Regions from separate parts of the Desulfofundulus luciae genome, predicted to be linked through region 1. Evidence: predicted binding sites of a transcription regulator. Region 1 holds the regulator's gene; the other holds the start of a gene.

Region 1 (6,341 bases):
AGGCGTACGGTACGGCTTATGTCTACCACCCCGCGGGTCGCCGGAATGCGCCGGTAACCCCTGCGGGTGGCCAGGCGGCGCCCCAGGCGGGCTACTTGCCTCTTCACTTGTATCACCTGTTCCGGGTCCAGCTCGGCAAAGCAACGATGGGACAGATTGGCCTCCCGTGCGATAACTTGAAGTTCCTTTTCTGGTTGTCTTTTACAGCGCAGTTGTTCGAGCTCCCGGTTGAGCAGGCGTTCCAGCCGCAGCAGATTTTCCTGCTGGCGCAGCTTTTCCGCCTCCCCAAGGGGGGACCGTTCCAGCCAATCCTTTACCTGTGCCCAGTCAAGGTGTGTTTTCAACTGCTTTAGCATTTGCAGGGGATCTTCCCCGGGGGTATCTTCATCCAGTGGGACCAGGGTAATTACGGCTTCCCGGGCCAGGGTCTTTATATCTTCTTCGCTGCCTTTTGCAATGATCATGGCCAGTCGCTGTCCCGCTGCCGAAAAGGGAACCGAACTACCATGTTGAAAATGTCTTTCTCTTCTTCCCTCTCCCGGGCCGTTTCCCTTGCCGCCCCCCTGCCCTGCCGGTTCTCCGCCCCCTGCCGGTAAATCATCTTCACTCTTCAGGGCCTGCCGCAGCCACTCTTTCATCTGTGCTAGCCTGGCGTTAAACTCTTCCCGGGACAGCCGGGGAGGATGAATGGGAATGGCGGCTTTATTGGTTGGCTGTTCCTGCTTTCTGACTTTTTGTTTGAGCGTTGTCCAGTATAAGTGAAAGAGTTTATCCAGGATCCTTTCCTGTCCAGTTTCCTTAATTAGGGTGGCCTGCATGGCCAGGAGAAGGTTTTCCCGGGTGGGTTCCAGGAGGGAGAGGGCCTGCAAAAGATCCAGCATTTCCCCCGTGGAGACGGGGATGCCGGCCTGCCTTAGCAATTGGATAAAGCCAATTAAATGCTCAACCATGGTTTCCGGCTGAACTCCTTAGTACCCGGACATTTCCACTACCCGGTTAGTGAAACTTTCCATCGCCCGGTACAACTGGACCACCCGCTCCAGTGCCCCTTCCTCTGCCAGGTTAACTGAAGCGGTGAGGCTCATTTGCCTTTCTTTGATGTTATATCTGGCCAGGAAGGTTCCCGGGCGGGTAAAAAGATGAAACCGGTGGTCTTTGGCAAATCCCAGGTTTTTAATTAAGGTATGAGGTTCCAGGCTGATTTTATCTATAGTCCGATGCAGGGTTAACTCGGTAAAACCAAGCATTGCAGTCAACTGCTGGTGGAGTTCTTGGGCCAGTACCTCAGGTTTTTCCAGGTAAAGCTCCGCGTCTATTTTTTGGGCGGTCTGGCGGAAAGTGAGGTGACCGGCGGGATCAAAAAAGGCCCGCAGGGCATCCTCTTGCTCCAAATAAAGGGTTTGACCTTGAAAGTGATTTAAAAATTCCGCACAGCACTCCGGTGTTACAACTTTTCGGGCTGATATGGCCAGCACCCCTACCAGGGGTTCATCCCTGGGTGCGGTTACTTCCGGGGTGAATACCCGCAGCACTTCCGCAAGGGAAATTTTATTTAAGAGCTGCCGGCAATGGTGCTCCGCGTCCCGGAAGTGGGTGATAAATTTAATCTTAGCCGTGGCTATCCCTCCCTGGACCATCAGGGAAACCGGGCAGCTGATTGCCACGTCCCGCGATTGCCATTGTACCTGGAATTGACCGGCCAGCTCTTCCGCTTCCAGGTCGAGATGCTCCAGCAGGGTCAACCTTTCCATAATTTCCGGTAACGGGCGTGCTATGGCGGTAACCAGAATTTTTTGATCGGTTACCGGCTCGAAGTAAGAGGAAGAGTAGGCATGGGGTACAATGGAAAAAAGCCGTGGGACGATTTTCTCTCCCCATTCCCATTGCCCGGTGGTAATATAAATATAGCTTTGCCCTACGGTCATTTGTAAACCATCCACAAAGATTTCATTCCCCCGGGTCCATAGGCCCGGTTGTTCCGCCAGAAAAGTTAGCAAGGCAGGCTTTTTGTCCATATTGCGGGTGAGAATCTCAATACGCACGTTTTGCCACCCGTTATGTAAAATTTTTTAGTACCTATGACTGCGTTTTTTACTTTCATTTTGTCGGTTCTACTATGGTTTCGTCAAGGCGCATTTTGCCGGTGTTTTTACGGAGGTATAAAGCAGGTATGCACCGCCTGTTCCGCAGTGTGCAAACTGTAGCCGATGGCCTTTTGCGGCAGCAGTATCTGTGTAATCGTACTGTGGCCACTACCCTTTTCCTAGCTGCCCACCTGGGCAAGCCGCTGCTGGTGGAGGGACCGGCAGGCGTGGGTAAGACGGCCCTGGCCCAGGCCCTGGCCGGAGCATTAAATACCCCGCTGGTTCGCTTGCAATGTTATCCCGGTCTGGATGAAGCCAAAGCCCTTTACGAGTGGAATTATCAAAAACAGCTACTTTACATCCAGGTTGCTGCTGGAAGTAAGCAGGTATGGGAAGAACTGCGCCAGGATATTTATACACCGGAATTTTTACTGGCCCGACCGCTTTTGAAAGCTTTTTTGTCCGAAAAACCGGTGGTCCTTTTGGTGGATGAAGTGGACAAAAGCGATGAGGAACTGGAAAGCTTTCTTTTAGAGGCCCTTTCCGAGTTTCAGGTTTCCATTCCCGAACTGGGTACCATACGGGCCAGGCATATCCCATTTACTCTGCTCACCAGCAACAGCAGCCGGGAGTTCAGTGATGCCTTAAAAAGGCGCTGTTTGCACCTGTACATCCCCTATCCCACTGCCGAACAGGAGCGGGCCATTGTTGCTTTAAAAGTTCCCGGAATTGATGGACGGCTGGCCGCCCAAGTGGTTGATTTCGTTCACAATCTGCGTCGTTTACCCCTCAAAAAAAGCCCCAGCATAGCTGAAACCCTGGACTTTGCCCGCACCATGCTGCTGCTGGAGGCAAAGCAACTGGAGCTCCGGGTGGTGGCTGAGGCGCTTAATGTCTTGCTGAAATACCAGGAAGACGTGGAAAAAGTCATGACCAAACTGGGGGATTTGCTGCCGGAGGTCCGGGAGGAGGATGGTGCTCCTGCCGCCCAGGGTACCATTCCCCGTGCGGTGGCGGCAGGCGAAGAAACGGAAGAGGAGCCAGGGGGTGTGGACCTGTCCCGCTTCAACTTTTAGATGCGGGGAAATCTAATCGGCTACCACCCTGACCAGCACTTTGCGCTGCCGGGGTCCGTCGAATTCGCAAAAGAAAATCCCCTGCCAGGTACCCAGGACCAACTGGCCGCCGGTCACCAGCACGGTCAGGGATGAGCCCACGAGGCTGGCCTTGATATGGGCGTCGGCGTTTCCTTCAAGGTGCCGGTAGTTTCCCTCCTGCGGTACCAGTCTGTCCAGTCCGGACAGTATGTCATGGGCAACTGACGGGTCTGCGTGCTCGTTAATGGTAATACCGGCCGTAGTATGGGGTACAAAGAGGTGGCAGCATCCTTCGGTAATTTTTTCCGCCTGAACAATTTTCCTTACTTGAGAAGTAATATCCACAAGCTGGGAGCGGGCTGTGGTACTAACGGTTAGAGTATGGATCATCATCGTTCCCCTTTCAAGTAGAAATTAAAAGCAGAGCCAGCTCCACTGCTTCCCGGGCACTGGTAGCTGGGCGTATGCCACCGGGCAGGCCAGGGCGCTCCAATTTCCAGGTGCCCAGGCCAATTACCGGCTTGTTCATTTTTAGAGCCAGGCCAATTTCCGAGAGGGTGCCGTAACCTCCACCAATGGCAACGAGGGCATCGGCGGCACAGGCTATAATGGCGTTTCGCGCGTCTCCCAGTCCGGTAGGCAGGGCCACCGTTAAATAGGAATTGCCTTCCCCGCGGTGACGGCCCGGGAGAATGCCGACCACCATTCCTCCTGCCTGGCGGGCGCCCCGGGAAGCCGCTTCCATAACCCCGCCCCGGCCGCCGCAAATTAAAATAGCACCTCGCCGGGCGATTTCCCGGCCCACTTCCTCGGCCAGTTCCCGTTCCTGCTCTGTACATTCGGCTCCACCAATGACACCGATATACCAGGTCATTTTCTATCACCGGCCAAAGAATAGGCCGTGGTGCACGGCCTTTCAAGATGTTTTACAGGCGCTGGGCGGACTTGAAGCCCAAATTAAAGGTGAGTATTTCCAGTTTCACGGACAGGTCCACATTGCGGATCTCTATCCCTTCCGGCAGGTTCAAGGCCACCGGGGCAAAGTTTAAAATGGCCTCCAGGCCGTTTTTAACCATAAAGTCGGCCACATCCTGAGCCGCCCGGGGAGGTACGGCGATAATGCCGATGCGGGCTTTGTGTTCCTGAATTACCTCGGGCATTTTTTCCATGGGCAACACTTCAAGTTCGGCAATTTTCTTGCCTATTTTGGTCAGGTCGTTGTCAAAGACGCCCACAATTTTAAAACCCCGGCTGTTAAATCCCTTGTATGTGCATAATGCATATCCTAGATTGCCGGCACCTACCAGAATCAACGGCCAGTCCTGATCCAGCCCCAGAATCTTTTTTGTGTAGCGCATGAGATCTTTGACATTATAGCCAACTCCCCGGGTGCCAAATTCGCCAAAGTAGGCCAGATCCTTGCGCACCTGGGCCGGGCTTACTCCTACCCCTTCAGCGATTTCCCCGGAGGAGACAGTGGTTACTCCGTTGCGGTCGAGCCGTTCAAGATACCGGGAATATATCGATAGCCTGGTTACTGTGGCTTCGGGGACGCGCAGGGTCTTCATCAAATCGCCTCCTTATCTTAGATGTTATTCTATGCAAATAAGGGGCCTTATGCCGGCCCCGGTAGAAGACCGGTTTTTAAGTTATAACATTCACATGCTAGGTATTTTATATCATTTGTGTCCCTGTCTGTCAAATGACTTTTTCCCGGAAAGCAAAGAAAAGCCCCGAAAAGAAGTTTCTCCCCGGGGAATGGTTGCAAACATAGATTCGCCCTTTTCCTCCAACCCTGTGATCTTTATTTTTATTTTTCTATTTTACTGGCAGCGGCAAAGGCCTTCCGGGCTGCTTCCACCGTCCGCTGGATTTGTTCGTCGGTATGAGCCAGGCTGACAAAGGTTGCCTCGAATTGGGACGGAGCCAGGTAAATCCCCTGTTCCAGCATGGACTGGAAGAAAGCAGCAAAGCGGCGGATATCGGCCGTACAGGCAGTGGCATAATCCACTACCGGTGTTTCGGTAAAGAAAGTGCAGAGCATGGAACCAACCCGGTTAAAGGAAAGCACAAGGCCTGCTTCCTGGGCGGCTTCAGCCAATCCCCGGGCGAGAAGGGCGGACTTACGCTCCAGTTCTTCGTAAGTGCCGGGCCGTTTTAGTACCCTTAAAGTGGCCAGGCCCGCGGTTACAGCCAGGGGATTGCCCGAAAGGGTGCCTGCCTGGTAAACCGGACCTTCCGGCGACACCTGTTCCATGATGTGCCGCTTTCCACCATAGGCGCCCACGGGCAGGCCGCCGCCGATGATTTTGCCCAGGCAGGTCAGGTCGGGATCGATATTGTACAGCTCCTGGGCGCCGCCGTAAGAAAGCCTGAAGCCGGTGATCACTTCATCAAAGATCAATAATGCTCCGTAACGGCGGGTGATTTCCCTGAGGCCCTCCAAAAAGCCTTCCCTGGGCGGTACTACGCCCATGTTACCCGCTACCGGTTCCACAATTACGGCGGCAATATCCTCGCCTTCCCGGGCGAAGATTGCTTCTAAAGTATCCAGGTCGTTATATGGGGCCGCAATGGTGTCCGCCGCCGTGCTGGCCGGCACCCCGGGGCTGCTGGGCACCCCCAGGGTAAGGGCCCCGGAACCGGCTTTAATCAACAAAAAGTCGGCGTGGCCATGGTAACAGCCCTCAAACTTGACAATTTTATTGCGCTTCGTGTACGCCCGGGCCAGCCGCAGGGCGCTCATGGTTGCTTCGGTGCCCGAGTTTACCAGGCGCACCATTTCCACGGCCGGTAGTGCTTCTACAATGGCCCTGGCCAGCTCAATTTCCAGTTCGGTGGGAGCACCAAAACTGGTGCCGATTGCCAGGCATTCCTGCAGGGCCGCCGTTACTTCCGGGTGCCGGTGGCCCAGGATGAGCGGTCCCCAGGAGCCCACGTAGTCTATGTATTCATTGCCGTCCACATCATAAATCAGCGCTCCCTTTCCCCGGGCGATGAAAAGGGGTTGTCCCCCAACGGCTTTAAAGGCTCTTACGGGGCTGTTTACGCCGCCGGGCATGTAACGGCGGGCCTGGGCGAATAGTTCCTTAGACCTTTCGTAAGACAAGATACCACCTTCATTTCTCCACAAAGTATTTCATACTGCTCTTTTTTAATT
Region 2 (6,341 bases), on a different contig from region 1:
TAATTAATTCCTTATAAGCTAGAGAGGTTGCTCCCCTGGCCAGGGGACAGTCATCTGCCAGATATTCAATACCTCTTAACTGGCAGTACATTTCCGTCTCCAGCTCTCCCAGCCGGACCAGCGGTTTGATGCGGGCGGGAAGACGGGGATGGGTAGATGGCAGGTGGGGATACTGGCGCGCCAGATAACCTTCCTGCCAGCCAAATAAATTGCCAAGCAAAGCCGCCGTTTCGTCGTCCAGATTGTGCCCCGTGGCCACCACCTGGTAACCCTTTTGCTGTACCACCAAGTTCATCAGGTACCTTTTAACTGTGCCGCAGACGGAACAGCTCACCCGGCGGGTACGCCGGACAATTTCCTGCATATTGCTGCCGTATGTGTCCACAAGGGAAAGCACGTACAACCTGGCCCTCCGGCCGGCGGCAAACCTTTCACAAATTAACCGGGAACCTTTGGAATATTCTCCTATGCCCAGGTCTACGTGCAACCCGTCCGCCCTGTACCCCAGGGACAAAAGGGCATCCCACAGGGCCATGCTGTCCTTCCCGCCTGAAACGGCAACCAGCACCTGTTGCCCCTCGGCAAGCATTTTATATTTTTTGATGGCCCTGGTTACCTGCCTTAAAAAATACTCGATAAAATGTTCTTTACAGAAAGCTGCATTGGTCGACTTAAGATTGATTACCGGCTCCCCTTTGCATTTCACACAGCGCCGCATTGTCAACCACCCTCTTTCCTCTGGCAAAAGTGAAAGGGGAGGGAATGGGCATAGTCGGAAAGGTATTCTGCCGGGCATAACAAAAAAACATATGATCAAAAACTGGAGCGGGTGATGGGAATCGAACCCACGTACCCGGCTTGGAAGGCCGGTGCTCTACCATTGAGCTACACCCGCTCGAAAAAAATTTTTAAGTTGTCGGCAGCAAGTATATTATAACTAAAACACCGCCGAAAGTCAAAGTAAATTTATCATTGTGCATTAACGAAGCCCCTTAGAAAATAACGGATGCCAGCCGGCTGATACCAGTGCACAACCCATAGGACAACCCCGCCAGAGCGGCAGTCACCGGCAGCGTCACCACCCAGGCCAGGACGATCTTTTGTGCCGTTCCCCACTTGACCGTGGAAAAACGCCTGGCCGTACCGACACCGATGACCGAAGAAGAAATCACGTGGGTCGTGCTCACGGGGAGTTTTAATAACGTGGCTCCCAGGATCACCAGGGCCGAACTCAAGTCGGCGGAAAACCCGCTGCCGGGCTCCAGCTTGATGATGCGCGTGCCGACGGTTTTGATGATCCTCCAGCCGCCCACCGAGGTACCCAGCGCCATGGCCAGGGCGGCGGATAGCTTGACCCAAAAAGGAACGTGAAGTGAGCTTTGAAAACCGCCGGCTACCAGGGCAAAGGTAATGATGCCCATGGTTTTCTGGGCATCGTTGGTGCCGTGGGAAAAGGCCTGGAATGCAGCGGTAAAGACCTGGAGCATGCGGAATCGCCGGTTAATCCGGTGGGGAACGGCGTAACGGAAAACTACTTTGATTAAGGTCATAATGGCAAAACCCATGCCTACAGCTACAAGCGGGGAAAAAATCAGGGCTTCCAGGATATTAATGAAACCGTGAAAATTAACCGCTGTGAAACCGGCGGCGGCGATCACTGCGCCGGTTAAGGAACCAATCAGGGCGTGGGAGGAACTGCTGGGCAGACCGTAGTACCAGGTGATCAGGTTCCAGGCACTGGCCGCCAGAAGAGCCGCCAGCACAATAACCAGACCGTTGCTCAGACTTAAGGGATCGGCAATTTTGCCGCCGATGGTCTTGGCCACGCCCGTGAAGGTCATGGCCCCCACAAAGTTCATCGCCGAAGCCAGGATGATGGCCGTGCGGGGCCTCAGAGCCTTGGTGGAAATGGAAGTAGCGATGGCGTTGGCCGTATCATGAAAACCGTTGATAAAGTCAAAGGTCAGTGCCAGGACGATTACCACGAAGATCAGCAAGAGGTGAGGGTCAGGCACCCGGCTTTCTCCTTTCTTTAACAAGTTTGGACAGGCTTTTCCCTCTGTATATTAACACCGATCTAGCAGATTGTTAATAATGCAATAATAAAATTTTTGTCCCTACATACCGATCCCTCTGGACTTTTGACCGTCATAACGTTTAAAATGGTTCAGGAGATCAAACAACGGACAGTAATTGGGGGCAATTTTCCTATGATTCTAAAACGCAAGCCCGATGTCTTTTTTGAACACTTTATCCTGATTGCGAAAAACCTCAGGGAGGCCGCCAGGCTTTTCCGGGAAAACGTCGAGCTTCTGGAGGACACCGAAACCTACGCGGAAAACATTAAGCTCCTGGAAGACCGGGGTGACGAGTATACCCATACCATTTTTAAAGCGTTAAACCAGACTTTCATTACCCCGCTGGAACGGGAAGACATCATGTTGCTGACGGTAAAGCTGGACGACGTGCTGGACGGCATGGAAGCCTGCTCGGACCTGCTGGACATATACCGCATTAAAGAACCGGACCCGTACATGCGCCTTTTCGCCCGGATAGTGGAGAACTGCACGGATGAGATTGTTGAGGCCGTGCAACTGCTGGCTGCCAAAAAATTGCCCGATATCCACCGCCACACCTTCCGGATCAACGACCTGGAAAAAGAGGCGGACCAGCTCTACCGGGAAAGTTTGCAGGTCCTCTTTGACGAAAATAGCGATCTGAAAAAGATCATCCAGTTCAAGGAAATTTACGAAAAGATGGAATCTATTCTGGACTGTTGTGAAGACGTGGCTAACGCTCTGGAAGGCATCATCATGCGCAGCTAGAACCGGCAGAAAACCCCCTGGCGGTCGAACCGCCGGGGGCATGTTTATGACCCTCTTCTTTACGGGCAAAAACTCGGCTTAATTTCCCGCCCATCAATTACCAGGAGGCCGCACCCAGGGTCGTGTCCCTCCCGGGGGGCGTAAACGCTGCCCGGGTTGAAAAACAAAATGCCCTCGTGCATCTGGCAGTAACGGACGTGGGTGTGCCCAAAAACCACCACGTCCACCTGCAGTTCCAGGGCCCGGTAGAGGAGCTTCTGCAGGGAAAAATGCACGTGGTACAGATGGCCGTGGGTGAGAAATACCTTTTTCCCCGCCAGTTCCAGCACCTCTTCCCCCGGACCGCCCGTTTGAAAATCGCAATTGCCGGCCACGGCATGTACGGTCACTTCCAGCGTCTCCGCCAGCAGCCGGCCATCATGGTAATAATCCCCGGCATGGAGCACTAAATCCAGCGGTTCTAACTGATTTAATAGTTTTATGGCCCGGTCCACCTTCCCGTGGGTATCACTGACTACACCTATGCGCATTGAATAACACCTGCTTTCCGCTTAACGTGCGTCCAGTTCCCGGCGCAGGCCAGCCAGAATTTCCCGCATGAGGGCCAGGGCGCGGCCACGATGGCTGATCCGGTTTTTTACCGCCGGGTCCAGCTCGGCAAAGGTTTTCCCGCAGGCGGGTACATAAAAGAGAGGATCATAACCAAAACCCCCTTCACCCCGGGGTCTATCTGCAATCACTCCCTCACAGGTTCCTTCCGCGGTAAAGACCCGCCCGGCGGGGGTGGCCACGGCCACCACACAACGAAAGCGGGCGGTACGCTTTTCGGGGGGAACACCGGCTAAAAGCCTTAAGAGCTTTTCATTGTTGGCCCGGTCGTCATGCCCCTCACCGGCAAAGCGGGCCGAGTGCACCCCCGGGGCGCCGCCGAGATAATCCACTTCCAGGCCCGAATCGTCGGCCAGGGCCAACTGGCCGGTATAGCGGGCCACCGCGGTGGCCTTTTTTACCGCATTATCTTTAAATGTAGCACCGTCCTCAATTATTTCCGGCACACCGGGATATTGATCCAGGGAAACCACCTCGTAACCCAGCGGAGAGAGCAGATGGCTCAGTTCCCTTACCTTACCCCGATTGCGTGTGGCCAGTACCAGTTTCATCACTCACTTCCCCTTTGGGTCCAATTTGGCTGACCAGGGCGGGCCCCAGGACTTCCTTCTGGTAGTCCACCAGCAGCCGGATACCTTCCGCCGCCAGGTCCAGCATCCGGTTCAATTCCTCCCGGGTAAAGGAGGCTTCCTCCCCGGTACCCTGGACCTCCACCAGGCGGCCTTCGCCGGTCATCACCACATTCATGTCCACTTCGGCGGCCGAGTCCTCGGCAAAGCACAGGTCCAGAACAAGTTCTCCGTTTACCCGGCCCACACTGGTAGCGGCCACAAAATCTTTCACGGGCAAATAAGGGATCAACCCCTCGCCCACCAGGTGGGCCAGGGCATCCACCAGGGCCACAAAGGCACCGGTAATGGAAGCGGTACGGGTACCCCCGTCGGCCTGGATCACATCACAGTCCAGGATCACGGTCCGCTCTCCCAGGGCGGAAAAATCCACCACCGAGCGCAGGGAGCGGCCGATGAGCCGCTGGATTTCCTGGGTGCGGCCCTTACCCCGGGTAAGGTCCCGGGAGGTGCGCACGCCTGTGGCCCGGGGCAGCATGCCGTACTCGGCAGTCACCCAGCCCATACCCGTATCCTGGCGGAAGGGAGGCACCCTTTCCTCCACCGTGGCCGTGCAAATGACGCGGGTATCCCCCACTTCCACCAGCACCGACCCCTCGGCATACTTGTTAAAATTCCTGGTAATCTTTACCGGCCTCATCTGACCGGGTTTTCTCCCGTCTACTCTTTCCATAAATCGTCCTCCTGCACATCTTTCTATTTTTGAAAAGCCACCGTGCCCTGTGCTCCATATAGTATGTCCCGGTTCCGTATTAATACAGGAAATATGTATCCCCTTCGGTAGCCAGTTCCACCGTTCCGCCAAAACCTGCCTCGGCTTCGGCCTTCAAAATTGACAGATCGTATTCGGGATAAAAGTGGGTGATGATTAGTTCCTTCACCCGGGCCTGCCGGGCCAGGGTTCCCGCTTGGCGGGCGGTCATGTGCCGGCCCCGCAAAAACCCGGCGTCCTTATCCAGGCCCGAGGCTTCGCAAAGGAAAATGCCTGCTTCCTCGGCTAGGGCGGCCAGTTCTTCGGTGGGTGCGCTGTCCCCGGAATATACAAAATAGCCCGATCCCTCCACCCCCACCGAATAGGCGGGCAGATTGTGGCGGGCCGGCAAAAAGAAGAGCCGCACCGGGCCAACGGACCCGTAGCGCACCTTTATTCCCGGGGGCACCTCCTCCTCCGGCAGGGATTCGATGGGCACCACATCAAAGGCATCGGTACAGGCGGACAGCTCTTCAAAAATATGTACCGGTTCTGAGGGCAAAAAAAGCTGCACTTTACGCCAGCGGTGCTTTTCCCGCAACCCCGCGGCGGTGGCGTGGCGCAAGCAGTGCAGGTCCACATAGTGGTCGGGGTGCAGGTGGGTAATCACCGCGGCCCGCAGGTCGCAATGGTGGATAAACTGTACGAGACGGCTGAAGGTGCCGTGACCGGCATCCAGCAGGATATTACCCCCGCCGTCCTGCAGAAGATAGCCGGAACAGGCCCCGCCCGCGGCCGGGTAAGGAGCCCAGCAGCCGAGTACAGTGATCCGCATTTCAACACCTCCCACTTCTCACTTGTAAACGTTCAGTGATCCCGCTACGGTGCCGCCCAGCACTCACCAAAATATGACTCTGCTCCTGGTATTTCAGGTTTAATTGACACCTCCGGTTATAGGAAGACCTAGTATGCCAGTGAGTGCTGGGTCCACCGCTCACTCCAGTGCTCCGCGCTGACAAAATGGTTTGTATCGCAAAAACTAATAATTTCTTGCCGCTGCGGCCTCAGAAAAAGCCTGCATTAACCGAAATAAGCCGATGCCGCAGCCATACTAGCTTCGGACCGGACTAGTGGCGCTGCAAATGCGGCATGGCAGTCAATTTAGCTTCCACACAACAGCCTACCGCCCCGGTATACTGGGGATTCTCCGGCACCACCACCCGCACCCCCAGCTCTTTAGCCAGAATCTTCCTTAAAGCGGCGTTCTGGGCAACGCCGCCCGTAAAAACCAGGGTGTCGCTGAAAAGGCGCAGCAGCATGGGCCGGATGCGTTTAAAAATGGTGTAATTCACCCCGGCAGCCAGGGAAGGGATGAGGTGGCCCTCCAGCACTTTGCCGATTAACTCCGTTTCCCCGAAAATGGCACAGGTAGAACTGAGATCCACGGGGTTTTCATAATGGCGGCTGAGCTCGTCCAGAGTAATGTTGAGTACGACCGCCATATTTTCCAGGTAACGCCCGGTACTGGCGGCGCATTTGTCGTTGGTCTGGAAGTCTATCAACCGGCCGCCCCGCACCAGGGCCACC

What was found. Region 1 encodes Rex, which represses fermentation and respiration genes when NADH is low (regulators of the CRP and FNR family bind a similar motif). Its sites were predicted from a motif close to ATTGTTAANNNNTTAACAAT; they were not measured.
Region 2: J2Z49_RS02805 (DUF47 domain-containing protein) is a predicted target of Rex. The motif match lies at 2,085-2,104, and genes of this name have one in related genera.

What each region holds. Positions count from the first base shown of each region.
Region 1 is NZ_JAUSUX010000035.1:672-7,012, forward strand. Features, by position in the region: gene J2Z49_RS13635 (VWA domain-containing protein) at 1-950, opposite strand, end outside; gene J2Z49_RS13640 (hypothetical protein) at 969-2,042, opposite strand; gene J2Z49_RS13645 (AAA family ATPase) at 2,171-3,160, shown strand; gene J2Z49_RS13650 (secondary thiamine-phosphate synthase enzyme YjbQ) at 3,173-3,571, opposite strand; gene J2Z49_RS13655 (TIGR00725 family protein) at 3,585-4,055, opposite strand; gene J2Z49_RS13660 (redox-sensing transcriptional repressor Rex) at 4,108-4,749, opposite strand; gene hemL (glutamate-1-semialdehyde 2,1-aminomutase) at 4,992-6,290, opposite strand; gene ahbB (siroheme decarboxylase subunit beta) at 6,301-6,341, opposite strand, start outside.
Region 2 is NZ_JAUSUX010000003.1:76,791-83,131, reverse strand. Features, by position in the region: gene J2Z49_RS02820 (ATP-binding protein) at 1-718, opposite strand, end outside; tRNA gene J2Z49_RS02815 (tRNA-Gly) at 822-895, opposite strand; gene J2Z49_RS02810 (inorganic phosphate transporter) at 993-2,015, opposite strand; gene J2Z49_RS02805 (DUF47 domain-containing protein) at 2,211-2,825, shown strand; gene J2Z49_RS02800 (metallophosphoesterase) at 2,885-3,355, opposite strand; gene J2Z49_RS02795 (XTP/dITP diphosphatase) at 3,377-3,985, opposite strand; gene rph (ribonuclease PH) at 3,951-4,736, opposite strand; gene J2Z49_RS02785 (MBL fold metallo-hydrolase) at 4,816-5,589, opposite strand; gene J2Z49_RS02780 (acyl-CoA dehydratase activase) at 5,882-6,341, opposite strand, start outside.